Regions from separate parts of the Gordonia sp. CPCC 206044 genome, predicted to be linked through region 1. Evidence: riboswitches for the same ligand, from Rfam matches in the RefSeq annotation. Region 1 holds a riboswitch; each other region holds the start of a gene.
The links. Region 1 has a riboswitch for thiamine pyrophosphate ahead of AAFP35_RS10155 (3-oxoacyl-ACP reductase). Riboswitches for the same ligand answer to the same signal wherever they lie in the genome.
Positions count from the first base shown of each region.

Region 2: it holds a riboswitch for thiamine pyrophosphate, as region 1 does, so the genes downstream of both, thiC (phosphomethylpyrimidine synthase ThiC) here and AAFP35_RS10155 (3-oxoacyl-ACP reductase) in region 1, are expected to answer to the same signal.
Region 3: it holds a riboswitch for thiamine pyrophosphate, as region 1 does, so the genes downstream of both, thiO (glycine oxidase ThiO) here and AAFP35_RS10155 (3-oxoacyl-ACP reductase) in region 1, are expected to answer to the same signal.

Region 1 covers NZ_JBCLVL010000005.1:301,995-306,138, forward strand. Annotated here, with positions in the region: gene AAFP35_RS10145 (fumarate reductase/succinate dehydrogenase flavoprotein subunit) at 1-407, shown strand, start outside; gene AAFP35_RS10150 (succinate dehydrogenase/fumarate reductase iron-sulfur subunit) at 409-1,155, shown strand; gene AAFP35_RS10155 (3-oxoacyl-ACP reductase) at 1,207-1,968, opposite strand; TPP riboswitch at 1,989-2,083, opposite strand; gene AAFP35_RS10160 (aromatic-ring-hydroxylating dioxygenase subunit beta) at 2,545-3,096, shown strand; gene AAFP35_RS10165 (aromatic ring-hydroxylating oxygenase subunit alpha) at 3,125-4,144, shown strand, end outside.
Region 2 covers NZ_JBCLVL010000001.1:322,465-326,608, forward strand. Annotated here, with positions in the region: gene thiD (bifunctional hydroxymethylpyrimidine kinase/phosphomethylpyrimidine kinase) at 1-738, opposite strand, end outside; gene thiC (phosphomethylpyrimidine synthase ThiC) at 735-2,387, opposite strand; TPP riboswitch at 2,379-2,493, opposite strand; gene AAFP35_RS01435 (GNAT family N-acetyltransferase) at 2,744-3,091, shown strand; gene AAFP35_RS01440 (siderophore-interacting protein) at 3,175-3,936, shown strand; gene AAFP35_RS01445 (exodeoxyribonuclease III) at 3,933-4,144, opposite strand, start outside.
Region 3 covers NZ_JBCLVL010000023.1:5,995-10,138, forward strand. Annotated here, with positions in the region: gene AAFP35_RS24850 (NUDIX hydrolase) at 1-291, shown strand, start outside; gene AAFP35_RS24855 (hypothetical protein) at 319-687, opposite strand; gene thiE (thiamine phosphate synthase) at 1,337-2,026, opposite strand; TPP riboswitch at 2,046-2,160, shown strand; gene thiO (glycine oxidase ThiO) at 2,154-3,251, shown strand; gene thiS (sulfur carrier protein ThiS) at 3,248-3,445, shown strand; gene AAFP35_RS24875 (thiazole synthase) at 3,438-4,144, shown strand, end outside.

The DNA.
Region 1 (4,144 bases):
AGGAAGCGATCGCGAAGCTCGCCGAGATGCGCTCCAGGCTGGGGAACATGCAGGTCGAGGGGCACCGGCAGTTCAACCCCGGATGGCACCTCGCTGTCGACCTCCGCAACATGCTGCTGGTCTGCGAATGTGTTGCGATGGCGGCGCTTCAGCGCACGGAGAGTCGTGGCGGTCATACCCGAGACGACCACCCCGCGATGGATCCCGACTGGCGCAACACTCTGTTGGTCTGCACGGCAGACGTCGACGGCGACTCGCCGGTCCCCGCCGTCACCGTTGCGGTGGAGGCGCAGACCCCGATGCGCGCTGACCTGCTTGCGCTGTTCGACTTCGGCGAGATCGAAAAGTATTACACCGCACAAGAAATCGCCGGTCATCCCGACGCCGGAGGTACGAAGGAGAGCTGACATGGGCTACGACGCGACGTTCCGGGTGTGGCGTGGGAACCACACGGAAGGTGGCCTCGAGGACTACACGGTGCTCGCCAACGACGGCGAGGTGGTCCTCGACGTCCTCCATCGTCTCCAAGCGACGCAGACCCCGGACTTGGCGGTGCGCTGGAACTGTAAGGCCGGCAAATGTGGGTCCTGCTCGGCGGAGATCAACGGCCGACCGCGACTGCTGTGCATGACCCGGATGTCCACCTTCGCCGAGGACGAGGTCGTCACGGTGACCCCGATGCGGACGTTCCCGGTGATCCGCGACCTGGTCACCGATGTCTCCTTCAACTACACAAAGGCTCGCGAGGTCCAGTCGTTCACACCTCCCGAAGGCCTGAAGCCGGGGGAGTATCGGATGAAACAGGTCGATGTGGAGCGGTCGCAGGAGTTCCGCAAATGCATCGAGTGTTTTCTGTGCCAGGACACGTGCCATGTGGTGCGTGATCACGAGGAGAACAAACAGAACTTCGCCGGACCTCGGTTCCTGATGCGGGTCGCTGAGCTCGACATGCACCCCTTGGACGTCGCCGAGCGCCGCGATGCCGCCCAGTCCGAGCACGGCCTCGGGTTGTGCAACATCACGAAGTGCTGCACCGAGGTATGTCCAGAGCACATCAAGATCACCGACAACGCGCTGATCCCGATGAAGGAGCGGGTGGTGGACCGCCGCTACGACCCGCTGGTGTGGTTGGGCAACAAGCTGTTTCGCCGGTGAGTCGCGACGACATCGGTAAGGGACCGTTGGTGCTCGGGTGCTGCGCGCCCGTCAGTTCTTGACCAGCCCGCCGTCCACGATGAGATTCTGTCCGGTCACCGCACGTGACCACGGAGACAAGAAGAACAGCACTGCATCGGCGAACTCGGCCGGTGTGGTGACCGACCGTAGTGGAGTCGCTGCGGCAATCGCATCGAACACGTCAGCGGGTGTGGCGGCGCTGGCGTCGGTCGTGCGCAGCAGTCCACCCGAGACCATGTTGACGGTGATCCCGTCGGGTCCGAGGTCGTGGGAGAGGGTTCGCGTGAGCGCGAGCAATGCTGACTTCGCAGCGGTGTAGTCGTGATACGGGACCACCGGATTCTGGACGAGGTTGGTGCCGATGTTGATCACCCGGCCACCGCCCGCAGCGCGCATACCCGGCAACGCGGCCTGCGTGACCGTGAGCGCCCCGCCCACGATTCCGCGCAGCTGTGCGTCGACCTCGGCCCAGGTGAGAGAGTCGGCATCCGAACGCGCGTCGCCGTTGAACGAGTAGTCGGGCAGCGCGTTGTTGACGACCGCGGTGACCGGTGCGCCGAAATGGTCGGCGGCGTCGACGAACATCGTGGCGACCGCGGTCGGATCGGTGACGTCGGCGCCCAGTGCGATGGCACGATCGCCGAGTTCCTCGGCGAGCCTGTGTGCGGAGTCGGTGCTGTGGCGGTAATTGATGATCACCCTGGCGCCCTGGGCTGCGACCGCTACGGCGATGGCAGAGCCGAGTCCTCGACCGCCGCCGGTCACCAGCACGACTTGTTCGGACAGGGGCATCTCGGAAATGCGATGTGTGACAGACATGGACTGACCATCCCTTCGCCAGTGCTAGCTGGAGCAGGTTCTACGGGTGTGATCTCAGCCGGCCGATCCGGCACCCCGAGTCAGACGTCATCTGACCCCATCGGCCCCGCAGATGCAAGCCCTCGCGTGGCCCACTTCTCTGGCCGAGCCGCGTGGGTGATCGAGAGCTCCACACCGCCGACGACCTCAAGCACTGACGTGCTCAACCGCTGAAATCTGAACCACCGAGTGTTCGGGCGCCCGTTGTGGCCCGGTCGGAACGGGTCCGGGCCGTCAGACCGGCGGTGTTCGCGGCCCGTTAGCACCCGTACTGATGTGCGGCGCTGGTGGGGAGCCCGGCATCGCTCGGGGCATGCCGCATGCCAGGGCGGATCCAAGCAGATAACTGCTGTGTCCGTGGGTGTTTCGTGTCATTGGTGTAGCCGGGATGGACGGAGACGTCCATCGAATGTTTCCCGGACGTAAATGTTGCTTCTACCCATTGCGTCCGTCGGGCGGTGTGTGCATACTCACTGAATACAAAAGTGTATCCAGTTTTGGAGGCAGTGAATGGCGTACGGAAGCGAGACGGTGGTGGCGCCGCGGGCCCTGCGGGTCGACGACAGCCGATACGTGGATGCGGTGGACTTTCTCCACTCCGAGGCGGAACTGCTCGACGATCTCGAGGAGCGTCGATGGTTGTCCGAACTGGTCAGCCCCGACATCGTCTACCAGGTGCCGGTCCGGGAAACCGTGGAACGGGCACGCGGACGCGGGTTCTCGGCCACCACGTTTCACCTCGACGAGACCTGGGGGTCGCTCGATTCCCGGGTCACCAGGGGAGAGACGAAGTACGCCTGGGCCGAGGACCCGCCGTCACGGGTACGGCATTTCGTGACCAACATCCGTGTGCGTCCGCACGAGGCCGGCGACGACCACCTCGAGGTGCGCAGCAACATCCTCATCTTCCGCACCCGTCAGGAGCAGACCACACCTCAGCTGCTCTCCGGTGAGCGGCACGACGTGCTGCGGCGCGAAGACGGACGGTGGCGGCTGCTGAGACGCGTCGCCTATCTGGATCTGACCGTCATCGGTACCCACAACTTCTCCCTCTTCTTCTAGATCCCTTCCCTCCAGGAGTGCAGCCCGCATGAATCCTCCTATCTCACAGGAATCCTCGACACTCGATCCCAAGGTCCGTGACCTCATGGACCGCATCGACGACGGTCTGGCCGACGGCCGCATCCCGTCGCAGATCTTCGGGAACCCCGCCGTCTACCAGGCCGAACTCCGCCGCGTCTTCGGCCGTGCGTGGGTGTACATGGCACACGAATCCGAGATCGAGGCCAACGGCGATTACGTCGTCCGCAAGATCGGTGAGGACAACTTTGTCGTCACGCGCGACGAAAGAGGTGGCATCAACGTCCTTTTCGACGCCTGCCGGCATCGCGGCGTGCAGATCTGTCGGGCCGACTCCGGGAATTCTTCGCACTTCCGCTGCCCGTACCACGGGTGGACGTACTCCTCGGACGGGTCACTCGTCGGCGCGCCGTTGTGGAAGAACGCCTTCGGCAACATGGGCAAAGAACGCAACGGCCTCGCCCGGGCCGCGCAGGTGGAATCGTTCCACGGTCTGATCTTCGCGACGCTCGATCCCACCGCTCCGCCGCTGCGCGAGTACCTCGGCGGGATGGCCTGGTACCTCGACCTGGTGTTCGGACTCGACCGTGACGGTGTGGAGGTCCTCGGCAAGCCGCAGCGTTTCGTCGTCGACGCCAATTGGAAGTCCGGTGCGGACAACTTCTCCGGCGACGACTACCACCTGGGCACCCTGCACAAGTCGGTGTGGAGCATCGGGGCATTCCCGGTTCCGTTCAGCGAGAACATGATGGGCTATCACATCCAGGCGTCTCCGGGTCATTCTCTCTCGTTTTCGATGGCCGAGTACGCCGACGAGCCGGGCCCCAACTTCTTCGGATTCCCGGAGACGTTGGCCGAACACTTCGACAGCATCAACATCTCGCCCGAACAGTTGGAGGTGGCGCGGCGGTCACGAGTGTTCGTGGGCAACGTGTTCCCCAACTTCTCCATGCTCGCCCTCCCGATGACCGAGGACGGCGCCCACCACGCACCGACCGGCATCCTGACGATCCGCACTTGGCAGCCCAAG
Region 2 (4,144 bases), on a different contig from region 1:
CGACCGTCCGTGGGCCAGCGCGCACGCGGTGGCGGCAGCGAGGGTGTCGCCGGCGCCGTGGTCGTGTGGGGTGTCGATCCGGGCGTGCGAGAACTCGTGGAAGTCCGTGCCGTCGAACAGCAGATCGGGACTCTCGTCGTTGGACCGCAGATGCCCGCCCTTGACGAGTGCCCACTGGGCCCCGAGATCGAGCAGGGCATGCGCCGCCTGCCGTTGGGTGGCCGCGTCAACCACGTCGATCCCGGTGATCAGGCGGACCTCGTCGAGATTCGGCGTCACCACGGTGGCGCGGGGGATCAGCGCCGACCGCAACGTGTCGAGGGCGCTGTCGGCGAGCAACTGGTCACCGTGCATGGATGCACACACCGGGTCGACGACCAGTGGCGTCGCGGTGTCTCGACCGATGCCGAGTTCGGCACACGTCGCTGCCACCGCGTCGATGATCGGCGCCGATGCCAGCATGCCGGTCTTGGCGGCCCCGGTCCCGATGTCGGTGACGACGCTGCGCATCTGGGCGGCCACGGTCTCGGGGTCGATCTCCTGAAAACCCTGGACGCCCACCGAGTTCTGCACGGTCACCGCGGTCACCGCCACCAGTCCGTGCAGACCCAGCAGCGCAAAGGTTCGTAGATCGGCTTGGATACCCGCGCCGCCACCGGAATCCGATCCCGCGATGGTCATGACCCTGGTCGGGGCGACACCCGGTGCGGCGGTGGGTAATCCGAGGTGATCGGTCATGTGGTCGCGTCCAAGGGCAGATAGACGCGGTTGCCGTGTTCGACGAACTCGGCGGACTTCGCGGCCATCTCCTCGGCGAGCTTGCGATCGATGTCCTCGGCGGTCACCAGGCCGTTCTCCTCGGCATAGGTCCGGACGTCCGCGGAGATCCGCATGGAGCAGAACTTGGGGCCGCACATCGAGCAGAAGTGTGCGGTCTTGGCGGGCTCGGCGGGCATCGTCTCGTCGTGGTACTCGCGCGCGGTATCCGGGTCGAGTGCCAGATTGAACTGGTCGGTCCATCGGAACTCGAAGCGCGCCTTGGAGAGTGCGTCGTCTCGCTCCTGGGCGCGCGGATGGGCCTTGGCCAGGTCGGCGGAATGGGCGGCGATCTTGTACGTGATCACGCCGACCTTCACGTCGTCGCGGTTCGGCAGTCCCAGATGCTCCTTCGGCGTGACGTAGCAGAGCATCGCGGTACCGGCCTGCGCGATCATCGCGGCACCGATCGCCGAGGTGATGTGGTCATAGGCGGGTGCGATGTCGGTCGCCAGCGGTCCCAAGGTGTAGAAGGGTGCCTCCTCGCAGAGTTCCTCCTCGAGTCGCACGTTCTCTGCGATCTTGTGCATCGGGACGTGGCCGGGACCTTCGATCATCACCTGAACGCCATGGGATTTCGCGATCCTGGTCAGTTCGCCGAGGGTGCGCAGCTCGGCGAACTGTGCCTCGTCGTTCGCGTCGGCGATCGACCCGGGACGCAGGCCGTCGCCGAGGGAGAAGGTGATGTCGTAGCGGGCGAAGATCTCGCACAATTCGTCGAAGTGTGTGTACAGGAACGACTCCTGATGATGTGCCAGACACCAGGCGGCCATGATGGAACCGCCTCGAGAGACGATGCCGGTGACCCGGCGCGCCGTCAGCGGGACATAGCGCAACAGCACTCCTGCGTGCACGGTCATGTAGTCGACGCCCTGCTCTGCCTGCTCGATCACGGTGTCGCGGTAGATCTCCCACGTCAGGGCCGTGGGATCGCCGTTGACCTTCTCCAGCGCCTGATAGATGGGTACGGTGCCGACCGGAACCGGGGAATTGCGCAGAATCCACTCGCGGGTCGTGTGGATGTCCTTGCCCGTGGACAGGTCCATGATGGTGTCGGCGCCCCACCGGGTGGCCCACACCATCTTCTCGACCTCCTCGGCGATCGAGCTCGTGACCGCCGAATTGCCGATGTTGGCATTGACCTTCACCGCGAAGGCCTTACCGATGATCATCGGTTCGGATTCGGGGTGACGGTGATTGGCCGGGATCACCGCGCGGCCGGTGGCGACTTCGTCTCGGACCAACTCGACGTCGACGCCCTCGCGGGCGGCGATGAAGCGCATCTCGTCGGTGACGATCCCGGCTCGCGCCCAGGCCAACTGGGTGGCGGCGGGCCCGATCGGGTCGGGTCGACGCCAGGAATCGCGTGTCGGCGCCAGTCCTCGCTCCACGTCGATCGTCGCCGAGGAGTCGGTGTAAGGCCCGGACGTGTCGTAGACGTCCAGGTGGTCACCGTTGGTCAACGAGATGCGCCGCTGGGGCACCCGGAGGTGGTCGACGTCGAGGTAGTGCTTGTCGCTGCCTTGGATCGGACCCGTGGTGACGGCAGATGCAGATACAGCTGTTCCCATGATGTGGCTCCCTACGCCGGCATTACCCGGACAGGTTCAGGCGGTCGACGACCGCCTGTCGCCATCTCAGCCCCCGGTGATCGTGGGAGCCCCCGCGTGTGGAATTGTCGTTCGGCCCGGGGCTGCCGGACCATCCGCGACACTACGCGGAATCCGCGCGCGTGACCACCGACGCACCGGTGTGTTTTCGTCGCCGCCTTTTCGTGGCCGGATCGTTTTCCACAGGTCTGTCGTGCTGCCACGCAGTTACGGCAGCGTAGGGTAGTGTGTGACCGGGATCACACACGATCCCGCGCTCGTTGCTCGGAAGGGGAGTCCTGGCACCGGGCGTCCGACGCTGCAGCCTGGAGGGGATCGTGCACCGGAAACATCGCCAACGGCCACCGCAGTCCGCGCAGGCCATCCTGCAGCAGATCGCGCAGGTCGTCCACAACCCCGTCCGCGACCGTTTCGAACTGTGGGTGGCAGGCGACCTGGTCGGCGTGCTCGGCTACACCACCGAGGTCGAGGACGGGCAGAAGACGGTGACCATCCTGCACACCGTGCTCTACGACGAGTACACGGGACATGGTCTCGGCACCCGGTTGATGCGCGGTGCGATCGAGTACGTGCGGCAGCAGGGTGCTCGCCTGCGGCCGGTGTGTTCGTTCACCAAGACCTACCTCGATGCGCATCCCGGACTGGTCCCGGTCGCCCCCGCCTGAACTGTCGACGCGAGGTCTGGTTAGCGTAGGCTAGCCTGACAACTGCGCGGCAGGGACGCGTGTGTGACGGGAGGGGTCGCTCGATGGCGGAATCCACGAAGAGTCGGTCGCGCGGCGTGCAGGGCGTCATCATGAAGCTCTTCGGGGCCGACGACTACGAGCTCACCGTGACCAGCAACGAGCGCGTCACCGACGAGTACATCAGGCTCGGTTTCACCGGTGGGGGCCTGCTCACCGATCGCCCGCTGCATCCGACCATGTGGATACGAATCTGGTTCGAGAACGCCGACGGCAAGCTGCACCAGCGCGGCTACACGCTGGTCGACCCGGACCGTGGAACCGATTCCTTCAGTGTGGAATTCGCGATCCACGAGGGGGCCGCCACCCGATGGGCGCAGCAGGCCCGCCCGGGTGACACGATCGGTGCGTCCTTCCTCGGTTCCAAGTTCGCCATCCCCGATCCCGCGCCGATGGGCTGGCTCATCGCAGGCGATCCAGCTGCCCTGCCCGCGATCAACTCGCTGCTCGACGCGATCTCGGCATCATCGAATCCGTCGGCGCCCGTGACGATCTGGTTCGAGTACGTGCACGACTCGGACAAGACGCTCCCCCTGCGGCTGCGAGATCAGGATGTCATCAACTGGGTCCGTCGTGAGCGAGACGGCGCAGCCATGGTCGATGCGGTCAAGGCGGGTGCCTTCGCCGCGGCCGGGCACTTCGGTTGGGTTGCCCTGGACACGAAGAGCACACGGGCCGTCGCTGACGCGTTCCGCAACGATTACGGGCTCGGCAAGAAGGGTGTCAAAGCCCAGGCATACTGGCAGCCGAACATCGGCCCGTCCTAGAACTCGACGACGACAGGCGCGTGATCGCTGGCGCCCTTGGGTTTTCGTGCTTCGCGGTCGACGAATGCGGCGCGGACCCGATCGTCGAAAGCCGGGGAACTCAGCATGAAGTCGATGCGCACGCCCTCGTTGCGGGCGAACCGTAACTGCTGGTAGTCCCAGAAGGTGTAGGAATCGGTGTACGGCAAGGCGGAATCGCGGAATCCGG
Region 3 (4,144 bases), on a different contig from region 1:
GCCATCGACACCGCACTGCGGGAGGCCGACGAGGAGGCCGGGATCGGTGGCGAGGCAGTGCGGGTCATCGCCGCGCTGGTGACGCATCAGGCACCGAGCGGTTGGACCTACACGACCGTGATCGCCGAGGTCGACCAGCCGATCCGCACCATCGCCAACGGCGAATCCGCCGAATTGCGATGGGTACCCGAGTCCGAGGTGGCGACCCTGCCGTTGCATCCGGCATTCGAACGCGCCTGGCCGGGGTTGCGGGAACGGATCACGACGCTCGACCTGCAGACGGATCGCTGACGACCGGGCTCGTCGCTCGGGAGACCGTCAGCAGCTCAACAGCCGGTTGGCTCCCGCGATCAAGGCGTTGATGCCTGCCTCGTCTCCCGTCTGCCCATCGCCACACGCCCAACGTTGACGGCCGTCGCGCTCGCAGAGCAGGAACGTGGTGATCGTCCCGTCGACCTCGCGCTGATGAAGGCTGACGATCTGCACCGGTGCGCCGAGGTCGTGGAGCATCGATGTCATCGCACCGATCGGGCCGGCAGCCTGCGCCTGCAACGACATGACGCGGCCGGCGAACGCGATGGTCGCGTGACAGACGACCATGTCCTGGCGGCCGGGCGCGACGCTCCAGGAACCCAGACGGATGGAGCCGGCGGGCGCGTAGGTGTCGGTGAAGCCCTGCCAGGTCATGCCTGCGGCTTCGGCGCGCATGCCCTTCGGCAGGGCACACCCGAAACGGGTGGCGAAGGGATCACGGGGGCGGCCCGACGACGTCGTGTCACCGGGGCGTGGATTCGGAGAATGGTGAAGGCGGTGCATCTCGAGTCTTCTTCGGTCGAAAGGATTGCGACCGACGAGACGAGAACGCGACGACCCCGCAGCGGGGGGTCGGTCAGATCAGACCCCGCTGCGGCGGGTTACGAGCGCGCTCTGCATGCACAACATGATGGCGACCAGGATAGACCCGCCTCCAGCGCGTCGGCAAACGGATTTCCGTGCCGACCCGGCCGACAGTGTTCGGCCGACTCTCCGGCCGATCGAATCGGTGTTACCCCGCCAGTCGAGTTACGTCGAGTTCAGCGAGCCGTCGTATCGAGATCAGCTGTGGTGCACCAGGTCTCGATACGCCTCGCCTAGCGGCTCGGCTACTCGACCGGCAGGGGGTCGTCGGCGGCTCGGCTACTCGACCGGCGGGGGGTCGTCGGCGGTTCGGCTACTCGACCGGCGGGGGACCGTCGGCGGTTCGGCTACTCGACCGGCGGGGGACCGTCGGCGGTTCGGCTACTCGACCGGCAGGGGGCGTCGGCGGTTCGGCTACGCGACCGGCGCGGCGGGGCCCTTACCCGGCGGCGGACGCCAGAGGCTCGCGCAATGCGTTCGCCGCGGCGGCGGGATCGTCGGCGGCGGTGACCGCGCGCACCACGACCACGCGCTGCGCGCCGGCGGACTGCACCTGCGGCAGCCGCTCGGCGTCGATGCCGCCGATCGCGAACCACGGCTTGCCCGGGGCGGCCGCCGCGGCCGCTCGCACCAGGTCGAGTCCGGGAGCGGTGCGGCCGGGTTTGGTCGGGGTCGGCCAGCATGGCCCGGTGCAGAAATAGTCGACGTCGTCGTCTGCGACCGCGGCCCGCATCTGCGACTCGTCGTGCGTGGACATCCCGACAATGACGTCCGGGCCGGCGATCCGTCGTGCCAGGTGTGCAGGCAGATCACCCTGCCCGACGTGCAGTACGTCCGCGTCGGCGAGCACCGCGATGTCGGCGCGGTCGTTCACCGACAGCAGGGCACCGTGGCGTGCGGTGAGCTCGCGCAGCCGGCCGAGTATCTCGAGTTCCTCACGCGCCTCCAGCACTCCGAAGGTCGCTTCGCCCGGTGAACCCTTGTCTCGTAGCTGCACGATGTCGACGCCACCGGCGAGCGCCGCGTCCACGAACTCGACGAGATCGCCGCGTTCACGGCGAGCATCCGTGCACAGGTACAGCCGTGCTGATGACAGACGGGCGATTCGCGGGGCACGCAACTCGGTCACGACGGCAACGGTAGGCTAGGCGGCACGACACGGGAGCCCGGGGTACGCCGGGCTGAGAGTGCGGGTGGAGCCCCCGCTGACCGTTTGACCTGATCCGGGTAATGCCGGCGAAGGAAGGATGTCATCGATGGGTGATCCGATCAAACAGCAGACGAGTCGACCGACGCTGGCCGTCGTCGGCGGCGGTGTCATCGGCCTGACCTGCGCCTTGGCCGCGGCGGATGCCGGCCGACGGGTGCAGGTGTTCGACGCCGGTGCGCGGGATCGTGCCGCCTGGGTGGCCGCTGGGATGCTCGGATCACTCGGAGAGGGACATCCCGGCGAAGACGAACTGCTGCGGCGCACCGTCGAGTCCGTGCGTCGGTGGCCCGCACTCGTCGAACGGCTCGCCGACCCGTCGATCATGGCCGCCCACGATTCGCTTTTCGTCGCGGCGTCGTCGGCAGACGCCGAGCACCTGAGGAACCTTGCCGACTTCGTGTGGTCGCAACAGCCACGCGTCGCCGACGATCTGCGGCCGGTGAACGCGGGTGACATCAGACGCCTGGAACCGGTCCTCGGGTCCCGCCTGCACAGCGGATACCTCGTCCGCGGAGAGGGCGCCGTGGACAACCGGCGGCTACTGGATCGTCTGCGCGAGGCGTTGCTGGCGGCGGGCGGTTCGGTCGTCGATCGCCGGGTCGGCGACCTCAGCGAGGTCGACGCCGACGACGTCGTGGTGGCCGCGGGCCTCGGCACGCGTGCGTTGCTGCCCGACATCGGGTTGCACGCCGCGAAGGGAGAGATCCTGCGACTGCGACGTACCCGGTGGTCGGTGCCGCCGCCGACCCACGTGGTCCGGGCACGGATGCGCGCCCGCTCGGTCTACCTGGTGCCACGTGACGACGGAATCGTCGTCGGTGCAACACAATACGAGCCTTTCGAGGAGTCGAGTGCGGCTCCGGAGGTGGGTGGCGTGGCGGATCTGCTCGCCGATGCCGTCGACCTGATGCCCGGTCTGCGAACGTACGAACTCGTCGAGGCCGGTGCGGGTATGCGTCCGTGCTCGGCCGATGGGCTGCCGATCATCGATCGCGTCGACGAGCGTGTCGTCGTGGCGACCGGACACGGGCGCAACGGAATCCTGTTGGCGCCCTACACCGCCGAACGGGTCATGGAACTGCTGGACGAACAACGACCGACCGCGTCTGCGAGTGCGTCGGCCGGAGGGGAGAACCGATGCTGACCGTCCTCGTCAACGGTGAGACGACCACCGTGCGACCGCAGTCGTCGGTGGGTGATCTCGTGGCGCAGATGGGCCTGCCGGACCGTGGTATCGCGGTGGCCGTCGACGGTGAGGTGGTGCCCAGGGGTGGCTGGGATCGTCTGTTGCGCAGTGATGCCCAGATCGAGATCGTCACGGCGGTGCAGGGTGGCTAGCCCCGTCGAATCAGACCTGGACGCTCCGCTGCGGATCGCGGACCGGGAGTTGACTTCCCGGTTGATCATGGGTACCGGCGGCGCGAGCAATCTGGCCGTTCTCGAACGTGCGCTGAGGGCGTCGGGGACCGAGTTGACCACGGTCGCACTGCGTCGGGTCAGCCCGGAGTCCAGGACCGGCCTCGTCGAGCTCCTGCGCCGCCTCGACATCGCGATCCTGCCCAACACGGCCGGTTGCCACACGACCGCCGAGGCGGTCCTCACCGCGCAGCTGGCGCGCGAGGCCGTCGAAACGCACTGGGTGAAACTGGAAGTCGTGGCCGACGAGCGCACCCTACTGCCCGACCCGATCGAATTGGTCGAGGCGGCAAGAGCATTGGTCGACGACGGGTTCGCGGTCCTGGCCTACACGAACGACGACCCGGTGCTGGCAGCGCGTCTGCAGGACCTCGGTGTCGCAGCGGTGATGCCGCTCGGGTCGCCGATCGGCACCGGCCTGGGAATCGCGAATCCGCACAACATCGAGATGATCGTCGCCGATGCGCACGTGCCGGTGGTGCTCGACGCCGGCATCGGGACTGCCAGCGACGCCGCGCTCGCCATGGAACTCGGCTGCGACGCAGTCCTTCTCGCATCTGCTGTTACACGGGCCGACGATCCGGAACGGATGGCGGCGGCGATGCGCCACGCGGTGACGGC